Regions from separate parts of the Paenibacillus sp. F024 genome, predicted to be linked through region 1. Evidence: predicted binding sites of a transcription regulator. Region 1 holds the regulator's gene; each other region holds the start of a gene.
What was found. The regulator LexA, encoded in region 1, represses DNA repair genes until DNA is damaged. The targets are predictions, from matches to a motif close to CGAACATATGTTCG.
Positions count from the first base shown of each region.

Region 2: the regulator LexA is predicted to act here: its motif matches at 1,849-1,862, upstream of recA (recombinase RecA).
Region 3: the regulator LexA is predicted to act here: its motif matches at 3,379-3,392, upstream of ACZYR9_RS01910 (DNA polymerase IV).

Region 1 covers NZ_JBVASZ010000010.1:107,043-115,177, reverse strand. Annotated here, with positions in the region: gene ACZYR9_RS12585 (aldo/keto reductase) at 1-686, opposite strand, end outside; gene ACZYR9_RS12580 (DUF896 domain-containing protein) at 703-897, opposite strand; gene ACZYR9_RS12575 (LysM peptidoglycan-binding domain-containing protein) at 998-1,360, opposite strand; gene lexA (transcriptional repressor LexA) at 1,510-2,130, shown strand; gene glnA (type I glutamate--ammonia ligase) at 2,333-3,670, opposite strand; gene ACZYR9_RS12560 (MerR family transcriptional regulator) at 3,761-4,174, opposite strand; gene ACZYR9_RS12555 (methionine gamma-lyase family protein) at 4,388-5,638, opposite strand; gene hflX (GTPase HflX) at 5,641-6,963, opposite strand; gene ACZYR9_RS12545 (AAA family ATPase) at 7,147-8,124, opposite strand.
Region 2 covers NZ_JBVASZ010000001.1:241,392-249,526, forward strand. Annotated here, with positions in the region: gene ACZYR9_RS01185 (RecX family transcriptional regulator) at 1-604, opposite strand, end outside; gene recA (recombinase RecA) at 728-1,774, opposite strand; gene ACZYR9_RS01195 (competence/damage-inducible protein A) at 1,958-3,205, opposite strand; gene pgsA (CDP-diacylglycerol--glycerol-3-phosphate 3-phosphatidyltransferase) at 3,245-3,832, opposite strand; gene rimO (30S ribosomal protein S12 methylthiotransferase RimO) at 3,829-5,157, opposite strand; gene ACZYR9_RS01210 (YajQ family cyclic di-GMP-binding protein) at 5,288-5,779, opposite strand; gene ACZYR9_RS01215 (helix-turn-helix domain-containing protein) at 5,965-6,819, opposite strand; gene ACZYR9_RS01220 (DUF3388 domain-containing protein) at 6,884-7,666, opposite strand; gene ACZYR9_RS01225 (hypothetical protein) at 7,752-8,135, opposite strand, start outside.
Region 3 covers NZ_JBVASZ010000001.1:373,939-382,073, reverse strand. Annotated here, with positions in the region: gene ACZYR9_RS01925 (stage VI sporulation protein F) at 1-106, shown strand, start outside; gene ACZYR9_RS01920 (right-handed parallel beta-helix repeat-containing protein) at 219-1,559, shown strand; gene ACZYR9_RS01915 (YolD-like family protein) at 1,699-2,043, opposite strand; gene ACZYR9_RS01910 (DNA polymerase IV) at 2,040-3,326, opposite strand; gene ACZYR9_RS01905 (hypothetical protein) at 3,551-4,522, shown strand; gene gloA2 (SMU1112c/YaeR family gloxylase I-like metalloprotein) at 4,883-5,269, shown strand; gene ACZYR9_RS01895 (hypothetical protein) at 5,276-5,452, opposite strand; gene ACZYR9_RS01890 (DUF1292 domain-containing protein) at 5,605-5,871, shown strand; gene ACZYR9_RS01885 (hypothetical protein) at 5,928-6,143, opposite strand; gene ACZYR9_RS01880 (hypothetical protein) at 6,742-6,996, opposite strand; gene ACZYR9_RS01875 (alpha/beta fold hydrolase) at 7,358-8,135, shown strand, end outside.

The DNA of each region.
Region 1 (8,135 bases):
TTAGAAGCCAACCGCCCTTCTGTCGGTTCCTGTCCGTGAGCATATTTCCCTGTCAAGAAGCCGCCGCCCAAAGGAGCCCAAGGAATCACACCTACGTTTTCCTCCAAGCAAAGAGGCAGAACCTCGCGATCCATCGCACGACATACCAAACTGTATTGCGGTTGAATGGAAATAAAACGGGCATAACGATTAAAATCGCTGATGCTTAATGATTTCATCAATTGATAAGCCAAGAAATTGGAGCAGCCGATATACCTAACTTTGCCTGAGGTAACCAGATCATCCAACGTTCTCAATGTTTCTTCTATGGGTGTTATTTGATCCCAAACATGCGCTTGATACAAATCAATATAATCTGTTCCTAAACGACGAAGACTGGCTTCCACACCATCAAGAATATGCTTTCTGGATAAACCGACGTGGTTGACGTTATTGCTCGTAGGAAAACGCACCTTGGTCGCCAAAATAACATCGGAACGATGCTTCTTTATGGCTTTGCCCACGATTTCTTCTGAAGTACCGGAGACATACACATCCGCCGTATCAATAAAGTTACCTCCGCGATCCAAAAAACGATGAACCATTTCAATAGAATCTTGTTCATTTGTCGTATTTCCAAATGTCATGGTACCTAAACAAAGCTCAGAAACGGCAATCCCGCTTTTGCCTAAAACACGATACTTCATCTCTTACCCCCTACTCTTACTTCTTCTCTCGCTCATCAACAAACTTAATGTTTTCAAGATGGCCACGTAAGGAGGTTTTAAAAGAATCGATATACTTCCTTCTTAGTCCATTGCGCTCATCCAGTTCTGCCTCGGTCAGACCTTCTGATTTCGCTTTGCGGGCCAACTCGTTAATACGCTGTACGACTGCATCATGATCCGATTCGTTCATGCTGATCCTCCCGGTAATATCATTTCAAATTATACTTTGACATTACCGAATCTGATTGTCAAGAGAAGCATCCCCGGCAATACAGCACTCGTCCAATTTATTATGGAAGCAGCAGTTTTTGTCCTACTTGAAGATTGGAATTCTCGAGGTCGTTGATTCCTTTCATCTGGTGCACATATTCCCTTATATCCTGTCCTTGGTCTACATATTGGGAGGCAATGCTCCAAAGCGTGTCGCCAGATTCGACCTCTACATACGTCTGAACCTGAGGCTGCGAGGATGCCGCATGTACATCCTGGTCAAAGAAAAAACCGAACATAGTGGAGATAGCGATCACGGCACAAAATAAAAATGCACCAAAAACCAAAACACGGACATATGTTCCCTTATTATTATCATTATGTTTTCTAGGCATCACATGACGGGAATTAAAGTTATGTATAAGCTGAGTATTCTGAATCATCAACATAAACCCCCCAAACATTTGTTCTGTTCTTAATTTAACACGAACACTTGTTTGTGTCAACGTTTTTTTCTCGAACTTATGTTTGTACGAACTCCGGTTCTGTGGTATACTTCTAAGTAATGATTACCAAAATTGGAGTGATGATCGTGAGCAAAATTTCCAATCGGCAGCAGGCGATTTTAGAGTTTATCAAGAATGAAGTCAGAGAAAAAGGTTATCCGCCTTCCGTAAGAGAAATCGGAGAGGCCGTAGGATTGGCCTCCAGCTCCACCGTACACGGACATCTGGAACGATTGGAAAAGAAAGGCATGATCCGCAGAGACCCCACCAAACCGAGAGCCATAGAAATATTGGACGGAAGCTCATCGGACGGAGCATTCTCCGTATCGGTCGCCAGAGTACCGCTGATCGGACGCGTTACTGCCGGCGTACCCATTACAGCGACGGAAAACATTGAGGATTACTTCCCGCTTCCCAGCCATTATGTAAAAGATAATAATGTCTTTATGCTCAGTGTTATCGGAGAAAGTATGATCGAAGCCGGTATTCATAACGGAGATTATGTTATCGTTCGTCAGCAGCAAACGGCCAATAACGGGGATATTGTCGTCGCCATGACCGAAGACGATGAAGCGACAGTTAAAACTTTTTACAAAGAAAAGGATCATATTCGTTTGCAGCCTGAGAACCCGACCATGGATCCGTTGAGACTTAAAACCGTCAGCATCTTGGGCAAAGTCATCGGTGTATTCCGAAATATTCAATAATTCCTTCCCTTTCGCCGCCGCCCATGCCGGCCGGAAGGGATTTTTTATATCCGTGCCTCCATGAGAAAAGCTCTAACGAGTCCATTCAAGAATGAGCGACCTCGATTCAAAGGCATGTTTTCTTGCGATAAAGAAAACCGCCCGCTGCCGGAAAGCTTCCGGACAGCGGGCGGTATCATCGTCAAGCTATGAATATCTACTCTTAATACAGCGTCAAATATTGATCCCGTTCCCATTGATGAACCTGAGTACGGTAAATGTCCCACTCGATTTCTTTGAGCTCGATGAAGTGTGCGAGGGCATGATCGCCGAGCGCATCGCAAATGACATCGTTGCGCAGCAGCTCGTCCAGCGCCTGCTTCAGGTCAAGCGGAAGGCTTGGAATGCCCTGCTCTTCCCGCTCCTCTTCCGTCATGACATAAATGTTGCGGTCCGTAGGCGGAGGCAGCTGCATTTTGTGCTTAATGCCGTCCAGACCGGCCTTTAACATGACAGCCAGGGCCAGATAAGGATTCGCTGCCGGATCCGGATTCCGCACTTCAACGCGCGTGCTGATGCCGCGGGAAGCAGGAATACGAATCATCGGGCTGCGGTTGCTTGCAGACCAAGCCACATAACAAGGCGCCTCGTATCCAGGCACAAGCCGTTTGTAAGAATTAACCGTCGGATTAGTAATTGCGGCGAATGCGCGGGCATGCCGCAGAATGCCGGCCATGTATTGTCTCGCTGTCTCGCTTAAGCCCAGCTTGTCGCTTTCGTCATAGAACGCATTCTCTTTGCCGTTGAACAAGGATTGGTGACAGTGCATACCGGACCCGTTGACACCGAACAAAGGCTTCGGCATGAACGAGGCATGCAGACCATGCTGTCTTGCGATCGTTTTGACGACCAGCTTGAAGGTCTGAATTTGGTCTGCGGCTTTAATCGCATCCGCATATTTAAAATCAATTTCATGCTGACCTGGAGCCACCTCGTGGTGGGAGGCTTCGATCTCGAAACCCATTTCTTCCAGTGTAAGGACAATTTCACGACGGCAATTCTCGCCAAGGTCGGTTGGGGCCAGGTCGAAGTAGCCGCCCTGGTCGTTTAATTCCGTAGTCGGATTTCCCTTCTCGTCGGTTTTGAACAAGAAAAACTCCGGCTCCGGTCCGACGTTCATAGCGGTAAAGCCCATTTCCTCGGCTTCCTTCAATACGGATTTCAGAATGCCGCGCGGGTCTCCTGGGAATGGACGGCCATCCGGCAAATAAATGTCGCAAATTAAGCGGGCTACGCGATCTTCCGTTACCCAAGGGAATACGACCCAAGTACTCAGATCGGGGTATAAGTACATATCGGATTCTTCAATGCGCACATAACCTTCGATCGAAGATCCGTCGAACATCATTTTGTTATCGAGAGCTTTCTCCAGCTGACTTACTGGAATCTCCACGTTTTTGATCGTTCCCAGCAAATCGGTAAATTGAAGACGAATGAATCTAACGTTCTCTTCCTTGGCGATACGCAGAATATCTTCTTTAGTGAAATTCTTATCTGTCACTGTGAAATCTCCTCCTTATACTTTGTAGCAAAGGTAACGGAGCCTGTCCGGCACGCTTGAAAACGGTACCGGGACTACTCCGGACAAACCCTACTTTCTGAAAAACCGGGATAGTTCGCCTTGAATCAAAGACACTTGATTAGGACGTCTTCCTCCGCCCAAGAGCTGCTGTTTCAGCATCCGATGAAGCTGTGTGTCGCTAAGCTCTCTGCGTTTGACCTCCGTCTGTTCATTGAGAATGGTAGCATCCTCGGAATCCTTGTCTACAGGCAGCAGAACCTGTTTGATCCCTGCGATGTTAACTCCCTTCTCGATCAAATCCTTGATCTCAAGGAGCCGTTCTACATCATTAAAAGAGTATAACCTTTGATTGCCTCCGGTCCGGGCCGGGATGACGAGCTCATGCTGCTCGTAGTACCGGATTTGTCTGGCGGTCAAATCGGTCAGCTTCATTACGATGCCGATCGGAAACAACGCCATATTTCTGCGGATATCATCAGTCATGACCATCACTCCTAAGCTACTCTGGAACCTTACCTCTATTGTAACCTTACCGAAAAACATATGTCAAGTCATGTTAGGTTTATGCCATATGTTATTTTTGATTACAGTGGTTATTCCACTATGGGAGGTCAAGTCTTTTTCTTATGCGGCAAGCTGCGTAACTGTCCACGCATAACGCGAATAATACGAAGCTAAGCTTCCGGCCTACAAAATTTAAACGAGCAGACCCCGATCCATCATGTTTTGAATGGCCGTCAAAACCCCCATTTTACAATGAGAGTAGGTTAAGCCTCCCTGCATATAAGCGATATAAGGCTCTCGGATCGGAGCGTCTGCAGAAAGCTCAAGGCTGCCGCCCTGAATGAAGGTCCCTGCAGCCATAATGACCGGATGCTCATAACCGGGCATATCCCATGGCTCGGGAACGACGTGAGCGTCAACCGCGGCCGCTTGCTGAATCCCCTGAACAAAAGCGATCAAATGCTCGGCGCCCGTAAATTGAATCGCTTGAATAAGATCGGTGCGGGGAGCATTCCAGTGCGGGCTTGTTGTAAATCCAAGCTGCTCAAACACCGCGGCGGCAAACACCGAGCCTTTTACGGCTTGTCCAACGAGATGAGGCGCGAGAAACAAGCCTTGATAGATGGATCTTGTCGTACCAAGCATGGCCCCAACTTCGCCGCCGATTCCCGGTGCAGTTAATCGATATGATGCCAGCTCCACATACTTGGCTTTGCCTGCGATGTATCCTCCGGTCGCCGCCAAGCCTCCTCCCGGGTTTTTGATCAACGATCCGGCCATCAAATCGACTCCTACCTCGGTCGGCTCAAGCAGTTCAGTAAACTCCCCATAGCAGTTATCCACAAATACGATAAGTTCAGGACGGATTTCTTTGACAAAACGAACCATCTCGCCAATCTGTGAAACTGTAAAAGACGGCCGCCATGCATAACCGCGCGACCTCTGAATTCCAATCACTTTGGTGCCCGGGTTGATCCGCCGGGCAATTTCCTCATAATCGGGTAAGCCTTCCTCGAGCAGCTCCACCTCGCCATATGTAATTCCCCAATCCTGCAATGACCCTTTTCCGTCCCCAGGCTTCCCAATGACCTTATGCAGCGTATCATAGGGTTTTCCGGTGATCATTAGAAGCTCGTCGCCCGGCCGGAGCACGCCGAACAATGCCGTGCCGATCGTATGGGTACCCGATACGAAATGAGGGCGCACCAAAGCCGCTTCCGCCCCGAATACATCAGCATAGACCAAATCCAGGACCTCACGGCCCCGGTCATTATAACCATATCCCGTAGAAGCGGCAAAATGATAGTCGCTAACTTTGTGTTTTTGAAATGCGCGGATGACCTTCCATTGATTCCGGTCGATCACGCGGTCTATATCTTTGAGCTTCTCTCCGATTTTCTCCTCAGCTTGTTCCATCAAACCGAGCACCCTGTCCGTAAACATACTTAAACGTCTCTCCCTTGTTCTCCCTCAGCCGGTCGGACTGCATCATAGGCAGCCAGCATATAACCGATTTTGTCAAATTCCTTGTTGTTTATCCTTACCTTAAACAGCATATCACTGCCGTCAACCTCATTCTCAAGCACCTCGCCGATACGGTAAACCAGCGAGATCACATCCCCTTTGTCTGCCGGAATCCGGAAGGAACGGCTGCCGCCCGTCATCCGGGCTTCAAGCAGCTCCTTGAGACGTTGTAAATCCCCATCCCGATAAGCTGAAATTCTGAGGAACTCCCCTTCGGTGGTCAGCATATCCTTTTGCTCCGGCGGGCATGCATCGATCTTATTGAAAACCGTTACCCGATCCTTCCCATGGGCGCCCAGCTCCTCAAGCACCTGGTCGACTACCTGCATCTGTGTAACCATCATCTTGGAAGAGCTGTCCACAACATGCAAAATCAAATCCGCTTCGCATGCTTCTTCCAATGTCGCCCGAAAAGCAGCGACCAGATCGTGCGGCAGGTTTTGAATGAAGCCTACCGTATCCGTAACGACGATCTCCAATCCGTTTGGGAGCTTAAGCGAACGCGAGGTCGGGTCAAGCGTAGCGAACAGTTGGTTTTCCACATACACATCGGCGTTTGTAAGCTGCCTCAATATGGTCGATTTCCCCGCGTTAGTATAGCCTACCAGTGCAACTTGATACACCCCGGATTTCCTTCGTCTTTCCCGATGCAGACTGCGGTGCCGGACGACCTCCTGCAGCTGCCGCTTCAGCTCGCTGATCCGGTTGCGGATATGACGACGATCGGTCTCGAGCTTCGTTTCCCCGGGGCCGCGCGTACCGATCCCTCCGCCAAGCCGGGACAGATTTTTGCCTTGTCCGTACAGCCGCGGCAGCAGATAGGTAAGCTGGGCCAGCTCCACCTGGATAATTCCTTCCCGCGTTTTGGCACGCTGTGCGAAAATATCCAGAATAAGCTGAGTGCGGTCAATGATTTTGACATCGAGAAATTGCTCCAGATTCCTCACCTGGGCACCCGAAAGCTCCTGATCGAAAATGGCGGTATTCGCCCCGGTATCCTCGATCATGGCTTTGAGCTCCTCTGCCTTCCCTTTGCCGATAAACCATTTGGAATCGGCATATTCCTTATTTTGCGTAAGCGTACCGAGCACATGGACCTTTGCCGTCTCCGCCAAACTGGCGAGCTCGGAAAGAGAAAATTCCGGATCATAAGCTTCCCGCTTTTTTTGCTCAGCTGTAATGAGACTGACCAGGATCGCATTTTCCTGTGCGTTTGGCATCACTTCGTGCGATGTTTTTTTCATATATGCGTATCTTTCTCCTTATTGTGATCTCCACTGTCTCCACTTGAAAAGGAAACAGGAAAAGGAACGTTTACGTTCATTGTAAACGTCCCTACACCGAATTACAATTCAATGATTGGTTTATTGCTATTCTTCCCAATCCGAGCCTTGTTCCACAACCCTCATGTGATCGCTAATCTATGGTTATAAACCCATTGGTTTTTTCCGAAACGGATTCGTCACCTGGTCATCACAAATGATAAAATCCTGAGGAAGCAAATTCATTAATTCTTGTTTGTTCGGCTTTTGAGACTTGCTTAACAAACGAACTGCCTGATACCGGATGGCTTTTTCAATCAGATTCCTGACATATCGCGCGTTACTGAAATGCAGCTCCGTCAGCTTTTGTATATACAGGTGCTCTTTTAATTTTTTCAGCGTCTCAGGCATAAGCACATATTCTCGTTCGGAAGCCATTTTTTCCGATATTTTGATCAACTGGTCCACTTGATAATCAGGAAAATCGACTTGAATGGGAAACCGCGACGGCAGTCCGGGGTTGGTCTGCAGAAAGTTATCGATCTCGTCCGGATACCCGGCGAGAATCAAGATGAAGTCGTTCTTGTGATCTTCCATCGCCTTGACGAGGCAGTCAATGCTTTCCTTGCCGAAATCCTTCTCTCCGCCCCGAGCCAAGCTATAGGCCTCATCAATAAAAAGAATGCCTCCAAGCGCCTTTTTGACCATTTCACGGGTTTTTAGCGCCGTATGGCCTATATACTCTCCAACCAGGTCCGCACGCTCCACCTCGATCAGATGACCTTTGGACAAAACGCCCATCGATTTAAAAAGCTTGGCAACGATTCGCGCTACTGTGGTTTTGCCCGTTCCGGGATTGCCTTTAAAAATCATGTGATAGACATGGGATCCCGCATGCAAGCCTGCTTCCGTCCGAAATTGCTTGATTTGCAGCACAGCATATATTTGAAAAATCAGTTCCTTAACATCCTCAAGACCAATCATGCCGTCAAGCTCTTTAAATATGTCCGAAAACGTTTCTAGATGCGCGGGAATCGCTTTACCGTTGATATCCATCATCTGCGCTGCAGGCGGTTCATGGTTGTTAAAGACAACATTGATTTGACGATCCCTTTTCGTTATTTTACGCGTGTCCTCCTCCATCGCTCTCACCT
Region 2 (8,135 bases), on a different contig from region 1:
CCCTGCGCTGAAGAAAACCTATAATTTTACGGCGAACTTTAAGTGCGTCCTTATCCAGCTCGACACCATACCGTTTCATGGTCAATTGATAGGCCATACGGTATTCCGTCTCTTCATCCACCTGCTCCAGTGCCTCTGTTATTTGTTCTTTATTAATTCCCTTTTGCTGAAGCTCCTGCTTAATCCAGCGGCTCCCTTTTTTTTGCGATTCTGACCTCTGTTTGGTCAGCTGCTCCGCAAAGAGCGAATCGTTCAGATAGCCTTCCTTTTGGAGACGCTCCATCGTCACTTGATTGATTTCGGCTGAATACCCTTTTTGCTTAAGACGTGTCAGCATCTCATGCTCGGAGCGCAGCCGGCTGGAGAGCAGCCGGATCGCGTCAAGATATGCTTTGTTTACCTCTTCTGCGTATATGATTTGCTGCAGCTTGGAGGCGTCAACAACCTCACCTTTCAGCAGCCTATGCTTGACCAATACATCCTCATGTACGGAGAAAGCAAAATTTTCGTCAATAAATACATTGTAACGCCGCCTGGCTCTCCTCTGCTGCTCGACTTTGGTGATGACTCCCAGGGCCAGACCTTCGTCTGTATGATCCGTCACCTGTAACCTCCTCCTTGCAAACAGCAAGGGCACCTTTCACTCCTCGTAAAGGTGCCCTTGCCTTGATTGGTGAATCGCGATGTACATTAATGACGCATCGGACTAACCGATGCGTCATTGATGTTATTCAAAAGGTACGGCAAAATCCTCTTCTTCTTCTTCATCCGTGTTCGGTCCGACTGCCGTGATCAGGTTGCTGTTATCCCGAATCTGCTTCTCGATCACGTCCGCAACGTTCTTGTTCTCCTTCAAAAACTGCTTCGCGTTCTCGCGTCCTTGACCCAGACGATCATTATTATAAGAGTACCATGCACCGCTCTTTTGGATGATATCCATCTCCGTTGCAATATCTACGAGACTGCCTTCTCTGGATATGCCTTCACCGTACATGATATCAATCTCCGCTTGCTTGAACGGGGGAGCCACTTTGTTCTTGACCACTTTGATCCGCGTGCGGTTCCCGACCATATCGTTGCCTTGCTTAATGGTCTCCACGCGGCGCACATCAAGCCGGATCGAAGAATAAAATTTCAATGCCCGTCCGCCCGGCGTCGTCTCCGGGTTTCCGAACATCACGCCGACCTTCTCCCGCAGCTGGTTGATAAAGATGGCAATCGTCTTCGATTTGTTGATGGCACCCGACAGCTTACGCAGCGCCTGAGACATTAAGCGAGCCTGCAAGCCGACATGGGAATCCCCCATCTCTCCTTCAATCTCAGCTTTTGGCACAAGTGCGGCAACAGAGTCAATCACAATGATGTCTACCGCTCCGCTCCGTACGAGCGCTTCTGCAATCTCAAGCGCCTGTTCACCGGTATCCGGTTGGGAAAGGAGCAGCTCATCAATATTGATGCCGAGCTTGCTGGCATACAGCGGGTCCAAGGCATGCTCCGCATCAATGAAGGCAGCCGTTCCTCCCGCCTTCTGTACCTCAGCGATCGCATGCAGCGCCACCGTGGTTTTACCGGAGGATTCCGGTCCGTAAACTTCTATAATTCTACCTCTTGGGAAACCGCCGATTCCCAATGCGATATCCAATGCAAGCGAACCGCTGGGAATGGTCTCCACCTGCATATGGGTAGATTCGCCCAATTTCATTATGGATCCTTTACCAAACTGCTTCTCGATTTGACGTAATGCATTCTCTAAGGCTGCGCGCCGGTCTGTCAAGAGACTCACTTCCTTTTTCATAATTCGTATAATTACATCATAGCGGGTTTTCCACCCGTTGCCAAGCTATTTTTCGAACATACATTCGCATGTGATGCAAAAGAAAAACCGTAACAAAGGTTGTCGGTTTGTTACGGTGCTTCCGCTAATCTACATTATACTGGATTTTCCGGATGGTGGCAACTACGATTTTAAAAGTTTCCAAAGCTGGTAGAGCGCGCTCTTGGACGCTCTCAGCTTGATCGTATCCCGGTTTCCGGACAGCTGCAATTTGACCACGAAAGCTTTTTCTCCCCGCTTGGCGATGCCTGCGTAAACGAGTCCCACAGGCTTTCCTTCAGATTCGTCCGGGCCGGCTACGCCTGTAAGAGAGACACCATAGTCAGCTCCCGTCCGCTCAGCGACATTCTCGGCCATCGCCGCGGCGGTTTCTTCGCTGACCGCACCTGGAGCATCGATCCCCTCCAATTGCTCCATAGGAATTCCCAGCAGCTTATGTTTTGCTGCGTTCGAGTAGGTGATAATCCCTCCCAAAAACGCATTGGAGCTTCCTGTAACGGACGTCAGCATGTCGCTTAAACGTCCTCCTGAGCAGCTTTCCGCTACAGCCAGCTTTTTTCCTTGAGAAGCCAGTGTCTGCAGAATATGCTGTTCCAACGATATGTCTTCCGCCGCATAAATATATTGCCCGAGCCGGTTACGGATTTCCTGCTCCATCGGCTTCAGCTTGCCGGCGGCTACTTCGGCCGATGCCGCCCGTGTCGTAAGACGGATGGCGACTTCCCCTTCTTTGGCATAAGGAGCAATCGTCGGATCGGACTGAACTTCAATCAGATCTAACAACGCGTGTTCAAGAGAAGATTCGCCGATCCCTGCAAACTTGAGCATCAAAGAATACAGAGGGTGAATATGGTCCATCTTGGATTCGATCCATGGACGGGCATATTGATCAAACATCGGCTTCATCTCTTTAGGGGGACCCGGCAGCAGGATATAATGCGTCCCCTCATGTGTCACCGCATTGCCAACCGCAAGCCCCGTATCATTAGCAAGAGGATCGCTGTGCTCCAGCATGAGCGCCTGACGCATATTGCTTTCAACCATAGGTATCCCGCGGATTTCAAAGAAAGCTTTCATTTTGTCCAGCGACGGCTGATGCAGCACCAGGCTTTGTCCCAGGTCCTCGGCAAGCACATCTTTAGTCAGGTCATCCTGTGTCGGACCAAGTCCGCCCGTGCAAATAATAAGATCCGCACGGCTTTTGGCTATGTGCAGCGCTTCTTTCATTCTTACCGCATTATCCCCTACGACCGTCTGAAAATAAACGCCTACTCCGATTTCCGCAAGTCCGCGGGCCAGATACTGCGCATTCGTATTGACGATCTGTCCCATCAGCAGCTCTGTGCCGACCGCAATAATTTCCGCTTTCATACGCTTCCCCTCCGGATAAAACAAAAACAATAGGAAAACCTACTGTTTTTGATCGTCAAAGTTTATCACATGCTTGTTTTTAACAAAGTAATCGATACCCGAATAAACCGTTATGATGGCTGCGATCCAACTGGTGATCACGTCAAACGGGAAATTGATGAACGCGAATGGAAAATTGTTAAGGAGCAGCGCAATGATCGCCGTGATTTGCGCCGCGGTTTTCCATTTCCCCCACTTGCTCGCCGCCATGACCATGCCTTCCAGCAGTGCGATTTGACGAAGCCCCGTTACGGCAAATTCACGGCTGATAATGACGATGACAATCCAAGCCCCCAGCTTATCCATCTCTACCAGGGAAACCAGAACGGCGGATACCAGAAGCTTATCCGCCAACGGATCCAACAGCTTGCCGAGATTTGTGACAAGCTTCCGTTTCCTGGCAATATACCCGTCAAGACTATCCGTACTCGCCGCCACGATGAAGATCAGCGCCGCGATAATCTGATTATACGTGATGCTGAACTGCTCGATCCGGATATGAGGAAATTTCACGTTGACGAGCAAGAAGAACATAATAATCGGAACTAAAAATATTCTCGCCAATGTGATCCGGTTGGCCAAATTCATGCCACAACCTCCCCGGACAAATCAAATTCGAAGGAATGGGTAATCCTTACCTTTGCAATCTCGCCAATCGCAAGCTTGGAACCGCGGGCAAACACCTCACCGTCGATTTCCGGAGCATCGAACATGGAACGGCCTACATAAACATCGCCCCGGCCATCATATTTCTCGATTAAGACATCGATGACTTGACCGATCCGGCTGCTGTTTCGCTCGCTTGAGATTTCGCGTTGAATTTCCATCAGCACATTGGAACGATACTCTTTCACCTCATCCGGAACTTGATCGGGCAAACGTGACGCCGGCGTATCTTCCTCCTTGGAATACGTAAACACCCCAAGCCGGTCGAACTGAACCTCACGGATAAACGCCTTCAGATTCTCGAAATCCTCTTCCGTTTCACCCGGGAAGCCGACGATGATCGAGGTACGAAGTGATACGCCCGGAATACGCTCGCGAATTTTGCGAATCAGCTCGCGAGCGTCACGCTGCCGGCCCGGCCGGCGCATACGTTTCAGAATACTGTCCTCGCTGTGCTGCAAAGGCATATCCACATATTTGCATACCTTAGGATTATTGGCCATGACGTCAATCAATTCGTCGGTGAAAAAGCCTGGGTACGCATAATGAAGCCTTACCCACTCAATGCCTGCAACCTCGCTCACTTTGTTCATCAGCGTCGGAAGCATAAACCCGTCATAGAGATCGGTGCCATAATTGGTGGAATCCTGAGCGATCAGACTGATCTCCTTTACCCCTTGAGCAGCAAGCTGCTCCACCTCGGCAAGAATCGACTCCATGCTGCGGCTGCGAAACCTGCCGCGCATGATCGGAATACTGCAGAACGTACAGGCGTTGTCGCAGCCTTCGGCGATTTTGACATAGGCTGTATAGCGGGGCGTAGTTAATCTTCTCGGCAATCTCTGCTCATAGTTAAATACCGGATTACCTACCATAACCGGTTTTTTGCCGGATAATGCCTTATCGACAATATCATTGATTTTGTCAAAATCACCGGTTCCGACGATTCCGTCGATTTCCGGCATTTCATGCATCAGTTCTTCCTTGTAGCGCTGAGTCAAGCATCCCGATACGATCAGCGCCTTCAGCTGACCGGTTTGCTTCAGTTCCGCCATATCCAGTATGGTATTCACCGACTCCTCTTTGGCCGCATCGATGAATCCGCATGTATTGACAATAATGACCGTAGCTTCTTCCTTCTCCGATACTAAACTGTAACCACGTTCGTGAATAAGTCCGGACATGATTTCGGAGTCAACCAAATTTTTCTCGCAACCCAGGGTCACAACTTTCACTTTCTCTGTCATGTAAGATCCTCCACCTGTTCCTTCTAAACGACTAGTTACAAGTATAATATAACCGTTTAAAGAGTGTCAAAAGCTGAAAAAGCCTTACGAACGCTTCTTTCCGTAAGGCAATACGCCCATCCTGCAGTCGCTACCTGAAATTGATAAATTGCAATTCCAGCGGCAAATCGGCTTTGCGGAGCAGCTGCATGACCTGCTGTAAATCATCCTTGCTCTTTCCGGTTACCCGAATTTGATCCCCCTGAATTTGACTTTTTACTTTCAGCTTAGAGTCGCGAATCAGCACATTGATTTTTTTGGCATTGTCCTGATCGATGCCTTGCTTCACCTTAATCTTCTGACGAACCGTGCTTTGTGCAGCCGGTTCCACCTTCCCGTAGTCTAAATTTTTCAAAGAGATTCCCCGTTTAGCCATTTTGGATTGGAGGATGTCGAGTACATTCTGAAGCTTAAACTCATCGTCGGATATGACAACAAGCTCCTCCTTTTCAAGCGCTATGCTGCTCTTGCTGCCCTTAAAATCGAATCGCGTGGCGATTTCTTTCTCCGCCTGGTTAATGGCATTGTTCAGTTCCTGGATATCCAATTTGGAAACAATGTCGAATGAATTTTCGCTGCTCATAAATGATTGATCATCCTTCCCTAACAACGTCACATTTATATTAACAAAAAAGACACCTTCAGCACAAAGCCTCCGAGTGTCTCTAGCTGCATAACGTGTGCAAATCCAAGTCATAACCAATCGACGCACATCCTCTTTGCTTTGGGTATGCTTTACCATTATGACCTGTAAGAAGGCAGACGATACTAAGAAGGCAGAAGGTCGATCTGAATTCTTTTAACATTCGCTTCGTCCCCTACGTTAATCGGAGTGCCGTTGACTTTCAATTCCACGGCGCTGGCTTTTCCCAAAACCACACGGACGGTGTTTGGAACGGTCCACGTTTGTGTATTGCCATTCAGGAAGTTTTGCGAAGCAAGCACCTTTCTCTCGCTCCCTGCGGATTCCACCTCAACCCAGCATTTGTCTCCGGTCACAGTCATTTCGATATTCAGCTCCTGCACCCCCGCAACCGAGTAAAAGTCGGTATTCCGCTCGCTTCTGACTAGCTTGACATCACTTTTCGGGGGTTCAGGCTGAATAGGCGCCTGTTCAGGCGTTTGCTGAGTCGTGTTGGCACTAGCATCCCCATCGGCTGGCGGCGTTTGGGCAGCGGGAGCGACCTTATCGGTCATCGTCTTGGGCAATTCGTTCGAAGCATCTTTGGAGCCTGAGGTATAATTCAGATTAACAAAGTAATAGATAATCCCCAGGATGAGCACGACGAAGGAAATAACCATAACATTGGACGCCCATTTGCCGATCCATTCCGTATTTCGGATTGTCCGTTTGCTGCGGATCGGCTCAATGACTTGTTCAGGCTCGGAAGGCGGGATTACATTCTGATACAGATTCAGAACCTCGTTCGGATCCAAACCGACAGCTTCGGCATAGCTTTTAATAAACGCCCGTACATAAAAATTTCCAGGCAGCACTTTGTAGTTGCCATCCTCGATGGCCTCCAGATACCGCTTGCGAATCTTAGTCGTCTCTTGCAAATCATCGAGAGATATTTTATTTTCCAGTCTGGCTTTTTTTAACATCTGACCAAGATCGGACACGTTGTCACCCCTTTCAAGAACAGTGGAAGCCTTTTGGACAGGAACAAGCCCGCGTCAGCCGCGCTTAATACTCGTCAAGCCCCGATGTGAACGTCTCATATGTAATTTCTTCTTCCGGTGTATTGCGAAGCTCAACGATGCAGTCGAAATGATCATACGTATATTCGGACTCACGGATAAAAATATCCGGATGTTCTATGACTTTGGTCGACGGCATGGCCATAATTTCCTGCAGAAGCGCGTAATGCTTCTCATTGGAACGCAGAGTGGACACAATACCATCAATAATAAACACGTTATTCGGATTCATCTCGTCCTCGGACAGCTGGCTGCGGACGGTTTGACGAAGCAAGGTAGACGAAACGAAGGTCCACCTTTTATTCGAACATACGCTTCCCGCAATAATCGATTCAGTTTTACCTACTCTCGGCATACCGCGTAAACCCACGACATGATTGCCATCCCGTTTGAATACTTCGCCAAGAAAATCCACCAGCAGACCAAGCTCATCCCGCGTAAAACGGAACGTTTTCCGATCGTCCGAATCCCTTTCAATGTAGCGGCCGTGTCGTACAGCCAAAATATCAACCAGCTTCGGCGTGCGCAAAGCCGTTATAGTTATATTATCCACTTTTTTAAGCATTTTACCCATTAATTCCACTTTTTCTTCATCTTTTGTTTGTAAAAGCATCCCCCGGGTCCGGTCTTCCACCCCGTTAATCGTCACGATATTGATGTCGAGCATTCCCATCAGGGAAGCAATATCACCCAAAAGCCCGGGACGGTTCTTATGTATCTTGTATTCCATATACCATTGTTTGATCTCTTGATTCATTTCTGTACTCATATCCTGTTCTCCGATCCGTATTTTTGGTTCTCACACTCGGAAGTATTCTACAAAATACGATAAAATCCTCCCGTAGCTATCCAATTTATTCGCGAGTCGTGACGAATTTTATTTCAGAATGGGAATAAGGCTGTATTCCCGGCTGCCACTGTCCCTGATCCAACATCTCCTTGATCGAGGTCAATAGACCCGGCCACTGCAGTTCAATGTGGGTTGAAGCCATATTCATTACCGGAATCCGCAAAGCGTTCAGCCGCTGCAATTGCGAGGCTTCTAGCGGAGCATAGACAGCAATCCATGACGGACCGCTCATCTGAACCTGATGCTGTAATTGTGAAAACCAGCCTTGCGCATCGGCCAAGCTGATATTCTCCGCTTCCTCAGAAGGCGCCCACTGCGAAGGAATCGGATAGGCGGACGTGGTAACCCATTCAATGCCCAGTTCGCTTACAAGCTGCTGGCGTACCCA
Region 3 (8,135 bases), on a different contig from region 1:
GGTAACGGAGCAGCAGACGGAGCATTTGGTCAATTTCGTCATTTCCCAAAAAATTGATCCGAACAATACGTTTCATTTGATTAAGTTGTGGAGCATGTTCCGCTGAGGCGGGACGTGTTCTTTTTTCTATGGCTTGAAAGAAGGAGACGTTGTCAAGCTGCGGTGCAAAAGTTATAATTTTGAATAGATTGCTAGTTTTTGTCATAGGGGGAGAGAGGATGTCACATTCGGAAAAGCCGGAGCAAGACAGCAAATCGTTGACGCGGCGCCAACTGCTCGCCACAGTCGGTTCAGCCACGGCGGGAATGATGCTGGCGGCGGGTTCCGGCTGGGGTACGGCGTCTGCCAATGCACTGCCGGGCGTTCAGCGTGAGGTAACGCCGGCGTGGTTTAATGTGAAGGATTACGGGGCGAGCGGCGGCCTGCGAGCCGACTTGGACGATACGCTTGCCATCCAATCCGCCATGAATGCCGCTTCCAGGGCCGTAGGCGGGGGGACCGTCTATTTCCCTCCAGGCACCTATTATTTGAAAACGAGTCTTGTGCTTTATCCCAAGGTCAGGCTGCTTGGCGATTCCAATCAAGCATCGGTGCTCAAGGCCATGCAGCCCTACCTGGCGATGGTGGTTGGCAGCGGGGTTAAGCATGCCGAGGTGGTCAATCTGGGCTTTGAGGGCACCGGCAATTTGTATCAGGAAGGCTTTAATAAACCGGAACGCGCGTTGGAGCTCAAAGATAGTGAGCATGTTCAGATCCGCAACTGCTCTTTCACCAGGATTATCAACGGTATACAGCTGACGGACTGCAGGCATGTCACAGTGAGCGGCTGCTTGTTCTCGGCTCTGCTTACAGCAGAGAATGACAATGAGGGATACGGTATCGTAGCTGAATCCGGGGAAAGACTCCGGTTTACGGAAAACCATTTTGCTCAGCTTCCCAAAACCTGCATCTATCTATCGGCAGGGTGCTCCTATTCGACCATAGCCGGTAACACGGCGGAAAAATGCAAGGACGCCTTCGTCATCGTATCGTCAAGACTGAAGCCCTGCTCACATAACCGGATTGAAGGAAACACGGTTTCCGGCGCCGGGTTGGGCAAGAATGAGACGAGCTGTACCCACGGGGTCCTGCTGCGCAACTACAGTACGGACAATCTGATTCAGCACAATGTGATTTCCCGGGCGGCGCTTACGGGCATTAGGCTCGAAGGAGTGGGGGCGGCAGAGCTGGAGCGTCCGGCGGGTAATCTCATTTCCGGAAATAAGGTTGATGGCACGCCGGAAGGCATTGTCCTGCTGAACAGCGACGGCAATGCCGTGACAGGCAACGACGTCCGGCGTGTGCAAACCGGCATCCTGCTGAACACCGCAGGTGAAGGAAGCGGAGCCCGCAGCCGCAGCAACCTGGTGTCAGGTAATACGCTGTTCAGCTGCTCCTCGGCGGCCATCCGGCTCGCTACCGCCCGCTGCGAAAGCACTACGGTATATGGCAACGCCGGTGCGGCAAATAGCGAAAACCTTGCGGATCAAGGGACGGATACGGCCAACGCCGGCTTCTGACGGATAAAGTCCGATGATGCCGGGATTGAAGCGGTGAGGCCAGCGGTTAGGAGCATTCCTCGCTTTGCAGTCCTTTTCTTATGAAAGCGCGGGATAGGAAGCGAGCGAATGCTCCTGCTGCGGGAAGACGGGGCCCGCCTTACAGCAGCTCTGTGCCGATCACGTCTGCAAGCCTCACCCATGCGGAGCCTTCACTGCAGCGCACCTTGATCCGTCGCAGGTGCAGGTCCACCTGCACAATCGTACAGTCGATCGATGTGCGTTCACCGTGATCAAATAGGGTCAGGCGCAGCGCTGCATCTTCCTGGAGCGCCGTACCGAGCGTCTGTCCAAGCTCCTCCAAGCGCTGCTCGTCAAGTGTTGGCTTCTCGTGCCTGCCCAGCTCGCGTCGGTGCCGGAGCAATTGCTCCTTATGCTCAGGCAGCATCATGCGCGAGGATTCCCAGAGGATGTTTTTGCCGGGTGTGAGCTTGTTGTCTTTCATTTATAGTGTCCTCCGATTTTCAATGATCTCTCCATAGCCTGACCGGCTGCCGTCAGCGAAGAAGCCCGTACAATGGCTGAACTCCCATACCGGTTTTTTATACCGTCGGTTACTTTCTCTAAAGATCTGTTCTTCTCCTGATTCTCAAATAAGGTAAGCTGATAATGCTGATCGTTGGTCAGCCGGCTTAAGGTGACGCCGAGGCGGCGTACCGGCATATGGTCCCAAAAGCGATAAAAAAGCTCCTTCACGGCCTGGAATACCGTATTCGTATGATTCGTAGGGTCCGGCAGCTTCATCTGACGGGAAAATCCGGTCGGTGCCTCGTAAGGGCTGCACATGCAGCTGACCGTCACTACGGAGCCCATATATCCTTTGCGCCGGCAGTCGCGGCAGACCTCCTCCGTAAGCTCGAGCAGGATCGTATCGACCTCTGTCGTATCGGTGTAATCTCTAGGCAAAGTCATCATGTGACCGACGGATTTGGGCTGCGTATCAAAGGTTTTGGGGGTAACCGGACTTTCATCCAGGCCGTTCGCCGTTCGCCACATCACTTCAGCATGGATGTCCGACTGTTTGCCAAAGTAGGCACGAAATTTATCTTTAAGGCGCGGAAGCGGCGTTCTTGCGATATCGCCAATGGTATGCATTCCAAGGCGGGTAAAGTGAGCCGTCATACGGGATCCGACTCCGAACATCTTATTTACGGGCTCGGGCCACAGCAGCCCCTCTACATCGGAAGCGGGTAAGGTAAACACGCCGCTCTGATTTTTTTTAGCCCATATATCGGTTGCGATTTTAGCCAGTATTTTGTTGGAGCTGATCCCGATTCGTACCCATACTCCGGTTTGACTCAGGACCTTCTGTTGAATCGATTGGGCAATCGCTGCAGGGTCGCCAAAAATAGACAGGCTTGCCGAAACGTCCAAAAACTGCTCGTCGATACTAAATACTTCAACAAGGTCCGTATACTCTTCATAGATTTGTGTAATCATCAGTGAAACGTCGATATAATGCTGCATGCGGGGACGTATCACTACCAGATCCGGGCATTTGTTCAGTGCTTCGCCAAGCCGTTCGGCTGTAGTTACGCCATAGCTTTTGGCTATCGGACAAGCAGCCAGGATGATTCCGGACCGGCGTGCGGGATCTCCCGCTACAGCCACGGGCTTATTTTTGTATTCCGGGTAATCCGCTTTTTCTACACTGGCATAAAACGATTGGCAGTCCGCCAGCATGATGGTGCGCTTGCTCTGTTTGGAAGTTGAAACGGAATTCAGCATATGCTGTTCACCCTCACTCATGGAACGTATGTTCTTATCATACATAGAATAGCGAACAAACATTCGCATTTCAAGAGAGATTTTCAGGTAAAATTTTCTGATACCCGATTTTGGGGTAAGAAGGTACTGAACATGAGCGGGAAAAGCCTGAGATGCCATTTCTGCTCTATCCATGGGATGGTCTATACTCCCAATGGAAGGAATAGGTTAGGGGAGATCAAACGATGCTGGATGTGATAAGTGGGAATATCGCGTATACACACGTCAAATGGTTTACCAAAGAGGACCGAACGCTGCCGATCCCCACGTTGGAGGTGCTAACGCCGTCGTTTTTATTTTGGTTGGGGGTAACGCTTGCCGGGCTGCTTGTGTCGGCCCTGCTCAACGACTCCCTGGAACGGGTCGGTTTTATCCGGCGGATACACGGAGTATTGGACACATGGAAGCCGTACGTTCCGAACATTTTGCGGATCGGGCTGGGGGCCGGACTGCTGATGCAGCTCGTCTATTCATCTTTTCTGGCTCCGGAATTTGCAGCGGATGCTTTGTGGATCAAAGGCATCGTCGTGCTGGCCTTAGCCGGCCTTCTGCATCAAAGATGGCTTCCCCTAAGCGGCGCCGCTCTGGCTTTGTTATACGGGTATGCGCTGCTGGAATACGGGCTGTTTCACGCGTTGGATTATATGTTCTATATCGGAATCATATATTACCTGTTCGTAGCGGGGACAAGGTGGAAGCCGACGGCGACGCCGGTGCTGTATTTGTTTACGGGCTTATCGCTTGCCTGGCTGGGATTGGAAAAAATAACGATGCCTGAAAAGTCCTACGACATTATTCACAGGTTCGGGATTCCAACGTTCGGCTTTGGTATGGAGGATTTTGTGCTGATCAGCGCATTTATCGAGCTGGGGCTGGCCTGGACCTTCATTGTAGGCATCTTGCATCGGTTTATTTCGATCGTCGTCACGCTCGTGTTTATCACGACGACAGCCGTATTCGGCTTCATGGAAGTGGTGGGGCACACGATCATACATACGCTGCTGCTCATGTTTTTGATTGTAGGCGATGGCGTCTTCAAAACGCCTTTCGAATTTCACCATTCGCCGCTTTGGCGTTATTTGTTCGTGCTTGTAAACTTCTGCGTGCTGTTATTTGGATTGATGATGTTGTATGTTTGGATGGGTCATAACCTGTGAGGAAGATCAACGATGAGTCACGCTCGAACTCTGCTTCAAGCCGTTCAAAGCATGGAGATGATTGATCTGTCTCATGTGCTGGAAGAGGATATGCCGCCTACCTGGTATCCAAAAACATAAAAGCGGTCGGATGCGATACGCTGGCCATTGACAGCTCAGCCTCAGGGAACCATCCGGCCCATGATGAGCTTCTTGGAAACGGCATTACGATTTTTGAAAATCTGAAGGGATTGGACCGGATTGCCGGATAATCCTTCTTTATCGAGTTTCCTCTCAAGATTAAAGGCGGCTCCGGCTCACCGGTTCGGGCGGTCGCTTGGATCCCGAAGAGCTAAACAGGAGGTTTGTCCATCCATCATGCTGAACATCAATAAAATACATCACGCCGCGATCATTTGCTCCGACTACGAGAAGTCCAAATTCTTTTATACGAAGGTGCTCGGCCTTCCGTTGCTCCGCGAAACGTACCGGGCAGAGCGGAATTCCTATAAGCTGGACCTGCTGGTCGGAGAGGATCATCAGATTGAATTGTTCTCTTTTCCGGGCGCTCCGCCAAGACCCAGCTACCCGGAAGCGCAGGGGCTGAGGCATTTGGCTTTTGAGGTGAATGATATCGAAGCGGCGGTCCAAAAGCTGAAAGCTCAGGGTGTTGTTGTCGAGCCTATCCGTATCGACGAAACCACGGGAAAGCGGTTCACTTTCTTTTCCGACCCGGATGCCCTTCCACTCGAGCTGTACGAGAAATAACGTATTTTAGGACTGCTTATTTTCATTGGATTCGCCATCGAACGTATGCTGGATATTATCCATCGTCTGTTCAACGAAATCATTCAACAAATCGGTTGCGGCTGTGTCCTGCTGATCGGGAGGTGTATTGATTCCGGCAGCGGTGTTGGATGTCTCGTTTAAATAGTCCTTTTTATTTTCCATTGGATGTCTCGTCCTTTCAGGGATTTTTATCCTTTGTATGTTGTACGGAATCCTTTCTTTGTATTCAAGCGATTCCGCAGGATGCAGATCCTTTGTACAATCGCGGCAAAATAGGTTAAGATAGAACCTACAACCGAAGGAGGAATATACAAATGGCAATTGAAGTTGGCGAAGTATTTACCCTTGTAGACGAAGAAGAAGTCGAGCAGGAAGTCGAGGTGCTGGGCTCGCTTGATATCGATTCCCGGCATTACATAGCTGTTGCTTACCTGGACGAGCTTGAAGATGAAAATAGAGGGGAAGAGGAAGTTGATATCTTTTTCTTGCGTGTGGACGAAAACGATGAGCTTTCTATGATTGAAAGTGACGAGGAATTCGAAAAAGTATCCCATGCGTTTGAAGCCGCTATGGAGGAATAAGAGCTGTAACGAAGGAGCGCTTCCCATAAAAATGGGGCGCTCCTTCATTTTATAAATTACGGCTTATCGCCGGCTTGTGACGGGCTATTGTTTTTCCAAACGACGGGCTTGATTCGCGGCTTACGGTTTGATGCCCAATGAATGACTTTTTCCAGTACGGTCTTGTTTCTCTTCTCATTGAGGATCTCTTTAATTTCTTGCATAAGATAATATAAGCGAACTTCTTCGCTTTGCTGTGTGCTTCGCAATTCTTTATAGATGTTGGATTTCAAGTTGTAATCACCCTTGTCATATTGTGTCGATATTAGACCTTTAGAACTAGTTACATTGTACCATTAAATTTTCTTTGGAATAGCTGTTTGGGATATTTTGTATATCATTTTTTTTTATAAATGGAATCAATTTAATTTTTTAGGGGGTGCCGAACAGGACATGCATAAAAGATAAACCGTAAGCTAATGCTAGCTATAACGGTGAAAAGAGAGGTGTGGTTCCGTTGGGCGATCTAACGAGAAATACCGGGGAAGGTGTTATTGAATCTAAATAGATAGTGAGGGGATGTGCCTTCAGCACGTTAATGTAGTATCCGTACTGCAGAAGTGTGGGACAGGTAAAAAACCAAGCTTTCGCAGGGTTCAATGCAGCAGTACCAAATTCAATTCACCGTTGAAAAGAACTCCGAAAGGGGTTCTTTTTCTTATGATCCGGCGGCTATAAAACCATTCAGGACCCCGTCTCTCGACGAGGTCCTGAATAACGCTCAATCATTTCTTTTCTCTTTTTATACAAATACTTATTTTAGCGTAAACCCCTGGTTGATGCGCAAGGTTACAGAGGTAGGACGGAGATTGTGAAAAATCGATGTGGAATCTAAAGCACCTCATATGCGGGTTCCGCCGAAAAAAATTCAACGAGTATAAACCTGTAATGCAGCTTGAACATTTTTGCGATTCCTTTGGCGCAGATCATCGCTTCTTTTAAAGAATCCCAAATATCTAATAAGCCGGATTGTTCAGAGCCGTCAAATTTTAACCCGGATACTTTAACGATATATTTACGGGATGCATCGACAGATATGGTTATAGAATTCAATGATTTCAAATGGGTTAAGGTCACGCCATTCATGCCGTTCATCCTTTCAGATCGTTGTGCGCTTCAGTGTTATTATCTGCATTCTATACGTAGCAAATCTTTATTACAATCCCCCAATTGGGGGATATGAACGGGGGAGCGCGATGAAATGGTTCAGTTTATGAGAGAGGGCATCGTCGACAATTGTGCCGTCCGGTTAATAGGTGTTAAGTTCAAATTGCTCAATATTTGCTCTATTGAAGTCACCCTGTACAGAATATAATTATGCGATGTCAGTTGAGATAATTGAGAAGAAATTCATATCCATATTGTATCAATCTGATCAGACAGTACACTAGACGTTTTATCTAAAATTTGATAATATTCAGACATCTTTTAAAAGGAGGTTTTTTCCGTGATCGAGGTTCCATACTATTCGCAAGAAAATCATGGTCCTTATGAGATGTATTCTTTAGGTGATTTCGCGTTGGAAGAGGGTGGCGTCATCCCAGATTGCAAGCTGGCTTACGTGACCTTCGGCGAGCTGAATGTGCAGAAGAATAATGCCATTTTGATCCCTACATGGTTTTCCGGAACCACCAAAATCATGGAAAGCTATATCGGGCCGAACCGGGCGCTTAATACGGACCGGTACTTCATCATCCTAATCAATCAAATCGGCAACGGCCTTTCCAGTTCACCTCACAATATGCCCGAGCCGTATGGAATGGCCAGTTTTCCGAAGGTTCGCATCGGCGATGATATCCGTGCCCAGCACCAACTGGTGACACAGAAGTTCGGCCTACAGGAGCTGGCTCTTGTTGTCGGTGGGTCTATGGGAGCTCAGCAAACGTACGAATGGGCGGTGCGCTACCCCGATATGGTCAAGCGGGCGGCTCCGATCGCAGGCACAGCCAAGAATACCCATCATGATTTCTTATTTACCGCGACACTCATGGAAGCGATTACATCTGATCCGGGCTGGAATAACGGCAGCTATCGCTCCGTTACAGAGGTAGTTGACGGACTCAGGCGGCACGCCGACATTTGGGCGGTAATGGGTTTATGTACCGAGTTTTACAAGCGGGAAGGGTGGAGGCTGTTCGGAGTCGAGTCGTTGGATGCGTTCATGCAGGACTTCATGCACCCGACCTTCAGGGTCATGGATCCTAATGCTTTGCTCACCATGGCGT